2 linked regions of the Bdellovibrio bacteriovorus str. Tiberius genome follow. The protein of the gene in region 2 interacts with the protein of the main gene of each other region in a pairwise test. Links are inferred from orthologs where the notes say so. Each region holds a gene or a part of one and is shown on either strand. Other genes may lie near its edges.

Region 1 (7,259 bases), 2.0 Mb from region 2 along the record:
CGCATGGGCGCGATGATCGTGTTCAGAACTTCAGTCAGGCGCACTTTCAAGGTGCCATCACCCAGGCCGCCGCGCTGATAGTGTTCTTTCAATGCTGCGACTTCGTCTTTTCTTGGATCGAAAACATCCAGGAAGCTGAAGACCACGTTGCCTTCGACTTTGCCCGGATCCTCGATTTTCAGATGACCTGGGTCGGTGTACATCTTCTGAACTTTCTTTTTGATCACGTCAGCCGTGTCAGAAAGATAGATGGCATTCCCCAGGGATTTGCTCATCTTCGCTTTGCCATCGATGCCTGGCAGACGACCGGCAACACCAGCCATGCCCTTCACCGGCTTGAAGAAATCAGTTTTGTAGATGTGGTTGAAACGCTGGGCGATTTCATTGGTCTGCTCGATCATCGGATTTTGATCTTCACCGGCAGGAACCAGATTCGCTTTGAAGCCCAGAATATCGGCTGCCTGGCTTACTGGGTAAGTCAGGAAACCTGCAGGCAGGGATTTTTCCAGATTCTTCTGCTGGATTTCGGTTTTCACGGTTGGATTTCTTTCCAAACGTGCGACGGTCACCAGATTCATGAAGTAAGTGGTCATCTCAAACAGTTCCGGCAATTCGGACTGAACAAAGATCGTGCTTTTCGCAGGATCAATGCCGGCCGCCAGATAATCCAACGTCACTTGTAAGATGTTATCGCGAACTTTTGTGGTGTCATTATAGTTGTCGGTCAAAGCCTGAACGTCAGCGATGATGATGTATTGATCGTGAGAATCCTGAAGATCCACGCGGTTTTTAAGAGATCCAACGTAATGACCAAGATGGAGGGGACCTGTTGGGCGGTCGCCCGTAAGAATGATTGGTTTCATATATTTTCTATAGCATTAACGGAAGTGGGTGGGAACAGCAGAAAAGAAAGAAAATAGGTCGGCCCCGAGAGTCTTAGAGGTGAAACCAAACATTTTAGTTTCCGGCGTTTGATCTACAACTGGATGGCTACCAAGGTGTCTACAAAGTAGACCAAGCTAGCCAGCAGAATCATCCAACGAATCATGGGGCCTCCGTGAGGGCAGTATGCGAAAAGGCCACCCATAAGTCGAATCGCTAATTTTGATGGAATCCATAAGTTTTTCGCACTGAGACATAAAGCGAATGCGTCCAAGCTGAAAACCAATTGGATAGTGGTTCGTTGTTTATTTTGATCCTGTGAACTTCTTGGCTTTGACCTTGCCTGGCTTGCGGGTGGGTGGCTTTAGTAGTCGGGTATGAATTCTCAAGGCGCTGGGATCTATAACAGTCAGAACGGGTGCTACTATTCGTTTCGCCCCTTTTCCATCGATCGTGATTTTGATGTGTACTACAAGTGGATGCATCAGAAGTACGTTTCGCAGTGGTGGAATCTGGCGAAAACCCGCCCTGAACTTGAAGCCCATCTGATCAGCGAACTTTCCGACAAACATCAGGATCTTTTCATCGGCTTTGTGGATGGTCGCCCGGTCAGCTATTGGGAGCGTTACTGGCTTCAGGAGGACATCCTTGGCAAGTACGTTGAAACCCTGCCATTTGATCAGGGTTTGCACTTTCTGATCGGAGAAACCGCTTATCTGGGGCGCACTTACACTCCTTCAATGATTGCCGCGTTCTTAAAACTTCAGTTTGAGGAAACCCGCACCCAGCGTGTTTTTGGCGAACCTGATATCCGCAACCGCAAGGTGCTTCGTTATGCCGAAGAGACCTGTTTTGAAATGCAGGGGATTGTGGAAATGCCCGAACGCGCTTCTGCGGTGATGGTCTGTCGTCGCGAGAGTTTCTTCGCCAAATACTCGGCCAAACCGGGGAAATTGTGGACCTCTGCAGTCCGGGAATCGGTGCCGGTTTCTGAACCTTCTTTAATGCTCTGACGCTTCTCATTCTGCGTTGCAAGGCCTACGGGTCCGGCGTACCTCATCGGTATGGTGACAAACTTTCTGATACAACTTGCGACTCTGTTTGGTGTGGGCCGTTTTCCAAAAGGACCGGGCACTGCCGGCACCCTGGCGACCATTCCAATTGTCATTCTTTTAAGCAAAATGGGCCCTTTGGTTTACATGGGGGCGGTGATTTTGCTGCTCCCAGTCGGAATTGCGGCCTGCGAGGCTTACGAGCGTTCCAAGGGTGGTCATGATCACAAAGAGATCGTAATTGATGAGGTTTTGGGTTTTCTAATCACGATGGTTTGGATGCCAATGACATGGCAAGCCATTTTAATCGGTTTTGCCCTGTTCAGATTGCTGGACATCACAAAGCCTTTATTCATAGGATATTTAGATAAGAAGATCCAAGGAGGACTTGGAGTGATGATCGATGACGTGGCCGCGGGGATAATTGCGAGCCTCATCATGCAAGTGATCTACACTCAAACCAACTGGTTGGGCTCTCAGATCGTGGTGATCAGTCAATGATGCCAAACGATCAGAAGCTTCAAGAACTCATTCGATCCCTTCGCGACCAAAAACTCACAGTGGGTTTTGCGGAAAGTTGTACTGGAGGTGCACTTTCGGCTTTTTTAACAGAGCAGCCAGGCGTGTCCGACATATTTCTAGGCTCTGTGGTTTCTTACTCTAACGAGGCGAAGGTGGATCTTCTGGGGGTTCGTCGAGACACTCTCATGCAAGAGGGTGCGGTGAGCGAGACAGTCGCTCGTCAAATGGCGCACGGAGTGCGTCGTCAGCTTAAAACTGATTGGTCTGTGGCAATCACAGGTATCGCTGGTCCGACAGGTGGAACACCGTCAAAGCCAGTGGGCACTGTATGCATTGCCATCGCTGGACCGGGTTTTGAAGATTCCCGAAAAGAACTCTTTTCAGGCGATCGCAAATCCATCCAGATGACTTCGGTGGACTACGCAGTGGCTTGGCTGAGTTCAGTTCTCGACAAGAAATAGTAAAAGGCCCCCGGCCTGATTTTTAAACATAATTTGTACTCCGACAGAGTCGGAGTGTAAAAAAGCGTCGTGGCAGTTGCCACGAGAGAGGGAAACAGATGGCAAACGCTACTGTAGACAACAAAGCGAACTCAGAAAAAATCAAAGCCCTTGAATTGGCTGTTTCGACTATCGAAAAGCAATTCGGCAAAGGCTCCATCATGCGTTTGGGCGCGAACGAATCTTTGGTTAAAGACGTTGAAGCGATCAGCACTGGTGCATTGAGCTTGGATATCGCTTTGGGTATCGGCGGTCTTCCTAAAGGTCGTATCTGTGAAATCTATGGACCAGAGTCCTCTGGTAAAACAACTCTGTGCTTGTCTGTTATCGCTCAAGCTCAGAAAAAAGGCGGCGTTGTCGCTTTCGTTGATGCCGAACACGCTTTGGATATCAACTATGCCCGTAAACTGGGTGTGAACACGGAAGATCTTTTGATCTCTCAGCCGGACACTGGTGAACAAGCTTTGGAAATCACTGAAACACTTGTTCGTTCCGGCGCGATTGACGTATTGGTTGTCGACTCCGTAGCAGCCTTGGTTCCTCGTGCAGAGATCGAAGGTGACATGGGTGATTCCCACGTTGGTTTGCAGGCTCGTTTGATGTCCCAGGCTTTGCGTAAGCTGACGGCGGCGATCAACCGTTCCAACACTCTTGTTATCTTTATTAACCAAATCCGTATGAAAATCGGTGTTATGTTCGGTAACCCTGAAACAACTACGGGCGGTAACGCTTTGAAATTCTATTCTTCTGTTCGTTTGGATGTACGCCGTGTTGGCGCGATCAAAAACGGTGAGGACGTGACTGGTAACCGTACTGCGGTGAAAGTTGTTAAGAATAAAATGGCGCCTCCGTTCACCAAAGTTGAATTCGACTTGATGTACGGCGAAGGTATCTCTGAAGAAGGCGATCTTCTGGATTTGGCAGTGACTGCGAACATGGTTGAAAAATCCGGTGCGTGGTTCTCTATCAACGGCGAGCGTATGGGCCAAGGCCGTGATGCTGCGAAAAACTTCCTGAAAGAACACCCGGAATACATGGTTGAACTTCGTAAAAAGATCCTTGCAGCAAACGGTATCGGCAAACTTTTGGTTGATACCAACGGCAACAACGGCGAAGACCACGAAGGTACAGAGCCAGTTGAAATCGAAGCAGAAGATGCTGCTCCGAAAAAAGGTAAAAAGGGCAAGCACTAGTCCGGCCCGGCCGACTGAAGCAGCTGTTTAAATCTCAAAGCCCCGTTCCGAAAGGACGGGGCTTTTGTTTTTCCCCATCCCCAAAAGGTACCTGCTTACTTTTGCAGAAGCTTCGCGTAAAATTTCTGTACTATGATCAAAATCAAACGCGTTTATGAAAAGCCCAGCAGGGATGATGGTTACCGTGTTTTGGTGGACCGGTTGTGGCCCCGGGGAATCAAAAAAGAGGATTTGAAATTCAGCGAATGGCCGAAAGAAATCTGCCCCAGCACCGAGCTTCGCAAAGAGTTCGGACACAAGCCCGAAAAGTTCGGGGAGTTTCGCACAGAATATAAAAAGGAGCTTAAGTCCACCGCGGCCCATGACAAGCTGGCTGAACTGGCCGAGCGGGCTCAAGACGGGAATGTAACTTTGCTTTATGCCGCCCGCGATGAAAAAACCAACCATGCTGTCGTTTTAAAGGAAGTTCTGGATAAGCTTTAAGCTGCTGATTTGATTTTGGTTTTTCTCGTCAGGAAGTGGGGGTAAGATTTCCTCTTTCGGGAATTGCGGTTTTCGATTATATTGGGTTCAAGGCTTCGCGAAAAAGCCTGCACCCGCAAAAGAGAATCTCATTTCGTGATACGATCTAAATCGTGTCTTCAAAAAATCAAAATTAATTCTTTTGGTTGCCATGGGCGGGGACGGCGACAAGACCAAAGGATGTTCTATGTCAGTATCACGTCTTGAATCGTACAAAATAAAAGCCAAGCTTTTGCAAAAAGCCAAACAGAAATCCGGTCAGGATTTTCAGTTAAAGGATGCTTTTGCCCTTATTGCCAAGACTGCTGGTTTTGCCTCGTGGAATGATCTGAAGGCCACGCTGGAAAACCAGGTGGACTTTTGCAAGAAGGGTCACAGCGCTTACTGGAAAGTCTGGTATGCGTCCTATGACGAAGCCCGGGCTCATCTGGATTCTGACGGGGGCTATCTGCTGCCTTATCAGAAGGACTTCTTCATCTGTGATGAAAACTTCATTCAGTGGCTGGGGCTTGAAGTAACCGACGAGGATCTGCTTAAAGTCGGTCGCGACTGGGCGAAGCCTCTGGATGCCGATGCATACTCGCGTCTGTTGAAGAAAATGAAGTAAGCTGCTTCAGCTTTCACGGCTGTTCTCAAACCGGCTTCGCCGGAGTAGTGCCGCTGCAGCTCTGCCGGCGTGGCCGACTAGACGAAGTGAGGGTTCATCACGGACTTCGTGATTTGGTGCCTCCGTTTGGATAAATTTCTAAACGGAGGTCGTTTGTGAAAAACCTGTCTTTCGTTTTTGCTGCTGTTGCTGTTCTGGGGCTTAGCTCCTGCAAATCAAAACCTGTCGTTGAAGTTCCGCGCTCGGATGCTTTGTGGAATATCATCAGCACGCAGTGCCTGCCTTTGCATAAAATCGGTGAAGAAAAAAATCCGTGCATCGAAGTGAATATCGCGCAAGGTGAGGAAAAAGGTTATGTCGTGTTCAAAGACCGTGTTGGGGACTTGCAGTATCTGCTGATGCCGACCGAAAAAATCACCGGCATGGAAAGCCCGGAAACCCGCGCAGCGGATGCAGCCAATTATTTTGACCTGGCCTGGAAGGCAAGAAGCTATATGGAAAAAAAGCGCGGCTCTGCCATCCCGGTGGAAGCGGTGTCGCTGGCGATCAATTCCCAGTTCGGGCGCAGTCAAAACCAGCTGCACATCCATGTGTCTTGCGTGAAGCCTTCGGTGCAGCAGCAGTTGCAGGAACAATCCGCGAAGCTAAAAAATGGGTGGACTTTGTTGCCGCAACCTTTGCTGGGTCATAGATACTTTGCCCGCAAGGTCAGCGAAAAAGAGTTGGAAAAAGGCAATGCCTTCCAGATGTTGGCGGACGGAGTTCCGGGTGCCAAAGATCACAGCGGTGAATTTGGTTTGGGACTGGTGGCAGTGAAAGTCAAAAAGAAGGGCCACAGTTTGATTTTGCTCACAAGTCGCTTTGAACGAGGCACAAACAATTACGGCTCGGTCGAAGAGATTCAGGATCACTCTTGCCCGCAATTGGCCCATTGATTATAGAAATTTAAGTGTTGCAGCGCTTCGGAAAAAGGTACCGGGTACCTTTTCGTCTTTTTGTCGCACCGGTTTATGTCTTTTACCCGAAAAGACCAGCTGGCCCCTTGAGTTTGTTAGTATGGGGCCATGTTGAAAGTGTTACTGACTTTAGTTCTGGCCATTTCTTTGAAGGCACGTGCCGATGATTATTCGGAGGTGCCGATGCCTCCGCCATTGCCGGAACCGCAGGAACCTCTGTACCTGAACCCGACCATTTATTATAAGCCCATCATCAAATTTGACGTGGACAAGTGTCAGCATGAAACCCGCGTTGAAATGTTGTCCCCTGATGACAAAGTGCTGACCCGTCTTTGTTCTGCCGATTTCAACAACTGTGTCATGCAAGGGGCTTGTTACGTTCACGATGAAGACGGACGTTTCCGTTCTTTCAATTACTTCGCCCGGGGTTCTGACGGTATTCCGCGCTTTAAGGAAGTCGACATGCGCAAGTGTCCTTACGGCTATGGCATGCGCAATGTCTGTCTGGATCCGTACTATACGGTGGCTGCGGACTTAAGCATCTATAAAATCGGTGACGTGATTTATGTGCCCAGGCTGGATGGGGCCGTCATGCCTAACGGTGTGACTCATGATGGGTTCTTTGTTGTGCGGGATGCGGGGGGAGCGATCAAGGGGCCGGGACGATTTGATTTCTATACCGGATTCACGAAACCTTATGCCAAGGAAAATACATTCAACCGGATGGGTTTTGCCAATATCAAAAACAGCTTTCCATTTCGCATGGCAACCCCGGAAGAGGCCGAAGCGGCAAGAGCGCGCACCGGGTATCCCGGCACGCGTAATATCATCATTATTCCACCACGAAGATAACTAGGGACCGATGTCCTCTTCCAGGTTGGCGCAGGAAATCTCGGTGTCTGTCTGCCAGCCCATCAGCTTTTTAACCTGACCGATCACGCTGATGGAAGTCAAAGTGCCGTCTTTTAAAAGACCCAGCTCCGCAGCTCCACGAGTTGTCAGGCCGCCGTTTTGGTTTTTCGCGC
Region 2 (7,286 bases):
GAAAACCCCTGAGGGCAGCAGGGTCACGAAGAACGCCAGTGGCAGTAAAATATAGCTCACCACCGGGGCCAGCAGCAGGTTGTAAATCAGACTCAATGGGTGCAGGCTTCCCAAGCCCCACAGCGGGGCGCTCATAAAGACAAAGATGCCGATCTGGGACAGCAGCAGGCGGGGCAGGGTTGCCTTCACCCGCAGCAAAGAACCCCAGCACAGCGCCAGGGCCGCGCACCAGCTCATCAGCAGGGACAGGGAATCCCACCACGCCGGGAACAGGGTCAGCGTCACCATTCCTGCCACCAGCACCATCAAATCCGGTGGCAGATGCAGCCGAAAATGTTTGAAACCGTGACGTGTTCCGAGCGCGATCAGCGCCCGCACCGCCGGCGGTTGCCAGCCTACGACCAGCGAATAGAAGCCCAGAAAAAGGATTCTTACAAAGAGTGGAATTCTTAAGATGCTTAAGAGTTCATCAAGCAAAATCAGGTGAGATCCTGAAATAACAAAGATGTGAATCAGTGATGTGCGTTGCAGATTTTTCTGCAAATCAGTGTCTGTGATTTTTTCACCACAAAGAAGAGATGCTAAAGACTGCTGTTCTAGTGAATTCTTTGGCAGAAAGTGAACACACTTTTTCTGAAAATTCTGTGACAGATGTGTTGTGTTTATCAGCAAACCGTCTGGAGCGGCGATGCTTAAGCAAAGGGCAAGGCTTAGAAGAATGATCATGGTTCTAAGCACTTAGCAATTTTCATAACGCAGTGGATTTCTAAAATAGTCTGTTATTGGGTCCGCGCGTCTTCGGGGGACGGATTTTAAGATCTGAAATTTCAGAGCATAATTACAGGGCATTAATGCTATAAATTCTAGTAATATCGGTAGTTTACATGCTGCTTAAGATCCGTGCAAATCGCTGAAAGCCTTGAAAACAAATAGGTCTAAGGTCTAGCATTACAATAACTCAACATTTTATGTGGATAACTCCTGCTTGTTTGCACTTCTCAAGGCGTGTCATACTAGTAAAAGATCAAGAGGTGTCGATAGATGAAGCAACTTAGACTATTAGCAGCAACGGTCCTTTTAAGCCTGCCTTTGGCCTCGTTCGCCAAACCTGCAACCAGTGGAGCAAAGAGCTCTTCTCGTGACCTGAGCCAAGAAGCTCTGCTTGTGGAGCTGACGGGGAAAGACCTTTCGAAAGAAAGTGACATCGGCCTTTATGCTGAAATGGTAAGCGCCTATCAGAACAATGATGAAATCGCCTTTAAGAGCCGCTTGCAAAGCCTTCTGTCCCGCTATCCGCAAAGCTCTTACGCCGACAATGCATTGTTTGTCGCGGGCCGTATGGCCGTGGATAACGGCAATTACGCTGAAGCGATCAAGTACTTTGCGCAAATTGAAAAGCAATATCCTCGCAGCAACAAAGTGGCTGCAGCCAAGTTTGCCAAAGCCATGACCTACAAAAAAATGAATCTGCCCGAGTTTTCACGCAAAGCCCTGCTGGACGTCCGCTCCCGTTACCCGGGCAGCCCGGAATCGTTCCGCGCAGATGCTGAGTTGAAAATTCTGAAATAAAAAATCACGGCAAGGATGCAAAGAGTGATGAACAAGAAGTTCTCCGTAATGATGGCCCTGATCCTGACGGCACTGCTGGCGCAGGCGCAAGACAACCCACCGGATGCGACCTGGGAGTCGGATCCATTGGACGTGCTGGAAAGCCAACAGCAGGAAGTGGTTGAACCCAGCGTGCCAGAGTTCAAAGACGTTGATGATTCCGGCGCAGATGTGCCGCCGCCTCCGGCTCCGGAAGTGGCAAGCCCTGAACCGACGATGGAAGACATTGCTCCTTCAGCGCCCACTCAGGAAACTCAGACGGTTGAAACATTCAGCCCGGCACCGGCAACGGGCGTCGTGGGGTCGGAACCGGATTATTCCCGCGAGGCTGAATTCCACCGCATTTACAAAAGCTACAATGAACAGCCCACCTCTGTAGAGCTGTGGGAAAAAGCCGTAGGCAACCGCGAAGCGGAAATCTATCAGGTGCAAAAAGGGGACACGTTGTGGGGGATCTCGACAACGTTCTTCGGCGATCCGAATTTCTGGCCGAAAATTTGGTCTTTGAATAACGGTGCGGTTCACAATCCGCACGAAATTGACCCGAAGATGAACATTCAGTTCTTCCCGGGTACGGCCGATGAAGCGCCGACTTTGGATCTGGCAGCGGCTGATACCGCGGGGAAAGCGGACGGCACAGTGGTGACGGACGTGAAGCCTGAGGCTGGCGCCAAGACGGACACCGTGGCTTTGCCGCGCGGAAAAAAGCGCGCACCGCTGCTGAAGACTCTGCCGAACAGTCTGCCTTCTTATCGCATGGGTGCGATGAACGATCCTAAGTTGGAATTGCAGATCGAATTGCCGAAAACCCAGTTCCCGACAGCGCCCGAGTTTTTGGAATACTATCTGGCGGATGCGCCGGTTCAGGGTGTGGGTCGTGTGACCGCAACTGAAATGGACATGAAAACGGCCGGTGAATTCCAGTACATTTATGTTCGTCTGGACAGCAATGGCGGCAAGGATTTCGTGGCTCAGAAGAATCTGACCATGGTGAAAGATCCTCTGGTGAAAGACCGTCAGGGACAGATGGTGGAACTGCAGGGTGAAATCGAAGTTCTGGAAAAAGTGAACGATCAGCAAAACATCTATCGCGCGATTGTGAAAAAATCCATTCAGCCGGTGGACGTGGGGGCGATCCTGACTCCGGGAAAACTGCCGATGATCGATCCGTCTCCGTCAGGCATGGTGTCTGGTGTGGGCGCAAAAATCATGGGTGGGCAGTTCGACAAAAAACGTAATATCTTCGGCAATAGCACGTTGGTGTTCCTGGATGGCGGTTCTGCTTCCGGGTTGCAGGAAGGTCAGACGCTGGCGGTGTTTGCGGACGAGCGCGTTCGTAACAAGAAAAATGAAGCCGTGATGAACGACCGCGTGGTGGGATCAGTGAAAATTGTGCGTGTATCGCCAAACTTCGCGACGGCCTACGTGATCAAAGCTTCGGACAACATCCTGGTTGGCGACTATGTCGGTAAACCGGTGGTTCAGGCGATGCGCGAGGCTCCGGTGGTGGAAGCCCCCGCCGCAGCGGACGAGGACTTTGAAAAGGAATTTGACAACGCTCCGAGCACCCCGGCAGACACTCCGGCGCCGGATGGCGGACTGGATGATTCCGATCTTGATTTTTAAGACTCTTTTAAGAAGGCTCTGCAAATTGCAGGGCCTTTTTTCTTATGAACGATCTTTACTCGATTTCGCAAATAATAAAAAGTCATCCGCTTTACGCCGTCGACCGTGACGGTATTCATGCCCTTTATCGCGAGCTTGCCCGCGCTGGGAGGCTTGCCGCCGATCAGGTGCTGGTCGAACTTCGCCCCCGGTGGCCGGATCTGGCCGAGGCTTTGTCGAAAAACCATGAGCTGTTCAAAAAACACTGCGAAGAAAGTCTGCAGCTGAAACTGCAGGGGGTGAATTTTGTCGTTTATGGCGAGGCCTTGTATCCGGAACTTTGCTATCAGATGGCGGACCCGCCGTTGACCCTGAGTTATCGCGGTTCGCCGGCTTGGCTCAATGCCAAAACTCTTTCCGTCGTGGGCAGTCGGGAGCCAGCGGCGGATTCATTGTTATGGATGGAAAAAGAGCTGGGTCATTTCTGTGAGCATGAAAAGCCCTGCATTGTCAGCGGTGGTGCGCGCGGGGTGGATCAAAAGGCTCACAGCGTGGCTTTGCGCAAATTCTGTCCCACCGTGGTGGTGTTACCCTCGGGGCTGGGTGAAGTCTATCCGGCGAACTTGAAAGAGTGGATGGGGCTTGTGATTGAACAGGGTGGATGTTTTTTAAGTGAGTATGATCATCACCAAAAGATGCACAAACATCTGTTCCATCATCGCAACCGATTGATCGCCGCTTTGGGACGCGCAAGTTTATTGGTGGAAGCTCGTCGTCGCAGCGGAACGCTGATCACCGCACATCAAGCAGCACAGATCGGAAGGCCTGTGTGGGTGGTTCCGGGGCATCCGTTGGATCCGCATTTTCAAGGCGCTTTGGATTTGTTGATGGACGGTGCACAGGCGGTTCGTGATGCTCAAGACTTGCTCATGTTTTTCCATTCAGAAAATGCTGGTGAACAAAGAACACCAGCAGGGGTAGGTAAGACACTTGAGCTGCAACACTACCTGTAGTGGATGTGCTAAGTGGCCAAAATGCTTGGGAAAAAAATGAAATGATCTAAAAAAACCTTTTGCAAGCTCAAGGTATTGCCCCTACCATTTGAAGTAAGGGAGGGGCGATGTGGTCAGGGACGACCGTGGTAGTAAGGATGCTACTGCATCGCTCTATTTTTCAAGCCCAATCTTAGTTCCAGTTTCTTCTTAAAGTTTCCACACCCAAAGCAGCAAATAGAACATTCGGTGTCCAGATGGCAAGTGCCGCTGGTAAAGTTCCGCTTCGTGCTGCACCTTCAGCAGCCACATACAAAATCCAATAGAAGATGATGATACCAATACAAAGAATCATGCCGCCGGCTTTGGCTGCACGACGGTTGGTGGTTGTTCCCAAACCCACACCGATCATCGCAAAGACGATACACAAGACCGAGATGGCCCAGCGTTTGTGGTATTCACTCTGCAAGGTGCGACGGACCTCTTTGTCTTTGATGTCCTCTTTCAGGCGGTTGCGGACTTCTTCCAACGTCAATGAAGGCGGCGACTTGGCTTTTTCCTCGATGTTTTGAGGTTCCGAGAAGCGCACGTCATAAGTGTCAAAGCTGATCTTGGTGTGAGTTTTGGCCTGACGGTGAATTTCGCCCTGGTTTAATTGCAGCAAAATCTCATGCCCCGGGCGTGAGGGATCCGGAACAATTTCTCCGGCCTTGGCGATGATGGTCAAAGGCACGTCGCCGTTTTTCTCGTCATAGATAAAGACCTTTTTAAGCAGGCCCTTGTCGGTGTTGACCTCGTTGGCGTAAATGACCATGTCAAAGAAGCCTTCCGCAAAAGTGCCTTCCTTGATAATCGCGGCAGCCTTCGTGTTGGCCAGGCGGGAATAAAGAACTTCGAACTGACGATTTCCCCAGGGTGCGATGTTGAAGGACATCTGGGCGGAAATCACACCCACCAAAGTGGCCAAAACCAGGGCGGGCAGCAGCAGTGTGCCCATCGGCAGGCCGGATGCTTTCATAGCGACGATCTCAGAATCCTGACTAAGTCGCCCATAGGTCAATAAAACTGAGAACAGCAAAGCCATGGGGAACAGAATCGGCAGCATCGAGATAATGACGTAACCGATGATTTCGGCGATGGTTTTCATGGCCACGCCGTGCACCAGGGCGAATTCCGTAAGTCGCAGAACCTGGAACATCAAAATAATGGAGACAAAGACCAGCAATCCCAAAATAAAACTCGGGAGCATCTCAAAGAAAATGTACTGTGCGGCTTTTTTTCCGTTAAAAATACTCAAATCTGGTCTCCGTCTTGGTCGCCCGTGTGTTGAACCTATTCTAGAGTGCCTTGGGCCCAACGTCATCGCGCCCATTGTCCAGAAGAAGCCTTATTGACCCATGACTCTGCTTATCTGACAATAGAACTATGAACAAGATTCTTTTGGTTTACGAGGATTATGCTGACTTGATGTCTGTTGAAGGCACTTTGAAAAAGGTGGGCTTTGATGTCATCGGTCTGTCCAGCGAATACGCTGTGGCCGAGCAGATGCTGGCATTCAATCCGGATCTTGTTGTGGGCGCTGGTAAAGGCGGCAAGGTCAGCTCACTGGGGGTCGGGAAGCGTCTGAAAGAGATGTCCCGCTGGCAGGGAAAGTCGGTGCTTATTTTTCCGGCAAACTTCAAACCCAATCCGCAGGATCTTATTAAGATCCGCGTCGACATGGTGTTGGAGTCCCCGGTGGCTCCGGTGCGCCTGGTGCAGGTGATTGGTCGCATGTTGGGGCATGATGAAGCCGTGTTGCTGGAGCGCCTGAACAAAGCCATGCATGTTGAAAGCCCGCAAAAGTCTGCCACCACCGTGGCCGGCAGCGGAAAGTTTTCCCCCGAGGATGAAGCGATTTTTATCAAGGGTTCCACGGAGGAAGTGCAAGCCCATGGCGAGCAGTCTTTACGCCCTGAAAGAATTGATGAGAATTCTGAAGGCCTGCTTGTAACTGATGAAGAGCAAAGGGAAAAACCATCTTTCCGCTTTGGTGATCGTATGGCTGCCGCGGATGCTGAGCGCGGCGCAGCAGCGGAAGAGGCGTCGGACTTTCCGGATGTGGATCTGAAGGCTTTTGAACGCGAGCTTTTGGGTGGCGGGGCTCCCGAGGTTGAAAAAGTCGAAGTTCCAGTGCCTGGAACGGGCCTGGGGAATGAAGAAGACGAGCAGGCGCAGCTGGTTTCGCGGGCTCAGGAAAGTTTGCAAAACGCTGATAAAGCACTTCAAGAAAAGATGGCTAAGTATGCGAAGCTTGTGGAGGATGTGAAGGTATCTCCGAAAAGCACCGTGACTCGGGTTGAGGCGCGTCGTCGTCAAAAAGACCTGGAGGCTGACTGGGATAGTCAAAACATCAACGAACTCGATAAGTTGCGCCAAGAGTTCACAAAAGCCCTCTTTAAAAAGTAATTGATCCTCACCGGGCTTGACGATAAGGTTTCCGTGATCACATTGAGTGTAGATATTACGGAGGCCATTCATGGGCACATTTACTAAAGCAGTTACAGACACGTCTTTCGATGCAGAAGTTCTAAATTCATCCACCCCAGTGTTGGTGGATTTCTGGGCCGAGTGGTGTGGACCTTGCCGTGCTTTGGCTCCTAAGCTTGAAGAAGTTGCACAGGAGTTGGGTGCGAAAGTAAAAATCGTAAAAGTGAACGTGGACGAAAACCCAAGCGTTCCTGGCAAATACGGCATCCGCGGTATCCCTGCGATGTTGTTGTTCAAAGGCGGCAGTGAAGTGGGCCAATTGGTTGGCAACCACCCAAAAGACGCTATTCTTGAATTCCTGAATAAGAACGTTTAATCGCGTCTCTGTTTAGAATTATTAGAAGTAGGTAAAGAAGGCTCCCAAGTGGGGGCCTTTTTTTGTTTGAATTGGACAAGAGTCCTGCGTTTCACTATGATACTTCACAGGATCCCAAACAATGTTTGAAGAGCCGACCGAGGATATCATGTACCCAGAGATTTACGTTAGAGACAATGAACACGAAGTTCTGAACGAAGAGTTCAAGACGATCACCACGGATATTTCCCTGATGC

The links.
Region 1: the proteins of BDT_RS12095 (region 2) and recA interact in binary tests that used the Bacillus subtilis proteins (3 or more experiments, as listed by UniProt). The link is inferred for Bdellovibrio bacteriovorus str. Tiberius from one-to-one orthologs.

Annotation. Positions count from the first base shown.
Region 1 is NC_019567.1:504,533-511,791, forward strand. The notes cover bases 2,228-5,082. They hold recA (recombinase RecA), read left to right. Parts: upstream 2,228-3,015; coding sequence 3,016-4,149; downstream 4,150-5,082. Other genes in these bases: BDT_RS02490 (phosphatidylglycerophosphatase A family protein), read left to right, coding at 2,228-2,435; BDT_RS02495 (CinA family protein), read left to right, coding at 2,435-2,917; BDT_RS02505 (DUF488 domain-containing protein), read left to right, coding at 4,282-4,632; BDT_RS02510 (glyoxalase superfamily protein), read left to right, coding at 4,859-5,082. Also shown: trpS (tryptophan--tRNA ligase), read right to left, coding at 1-863; BDT_RS02485 (GNAT family N-acetyltransferase), read left to right, coding at 1,260-1,895; more of BDT_RS02490, read left to right, coding at 1,947-2,227; more of BDT_RS02510, read left to right, coding at 5,083-5,278; BDT_RS02515 (CDP-diacylglycerol diphosphatase), read left to right, coding at 5,434-6,213; BDT_RS02520 (3D domain-containing protein), read left to right, coding at 6,343-7,086; BDT_RS02525 (hypothetical protein), read right to left, coding at 7,087-7,259. UniProt on the Bacillus subtilis protein: Multifunctional protein involved in homologous recombination, DNA repair and competence.
Region 2 is NC_019567.1:2,534,145-2,541,430, reverse strand. The notes cover bases 2,371-5,252. They hold BDT_RS12095 (DNA-processing protein DprA), read left to right. Parts: upstream 2,371-3,278; coding sequence 3,279-4,226; downstream 4,227-5,252. Other genes in these bases: lptF (LPS export ABC transporter permease LptF), read right to left, coding at 4,399-5,252; BDT_RS12100 (LysM peptidoglycan-binding domain-containing protein), read left to right, coding at 2,371-3,234. Outside these bases: BDT_RS12110 (ComEC/Rec2 family competence protein), read right to left, coding at 1-726; BDT_RS12105 (tetratricopeptide repeat protein), read left to right, coding at 1,042-1,569; more of BDT_RS12100, read left to right, coding at 1,597-2,370; more of lptF, read right to left, coding at 5,253-5,502; BDT_RS12085 (hypothetical protein), read left to right, coding at 5,631-6,653; trxA (thioredoxin), read left to right, coding at 6,724-7,050; BDT_RS12075 (hypothetical protein), read left to right, coding at 7,172-7,286. UniProt on the Bacillus subtilis protein: Protein that helps load RecA onto ssDNA during transformation. Binds cooperatively to circular ssDNA, is able to bridge different segments of DNA. Favors the loading of RecA onto SsbA- or SsbB-coated ssDNA and formation of RecA-DNA filaments.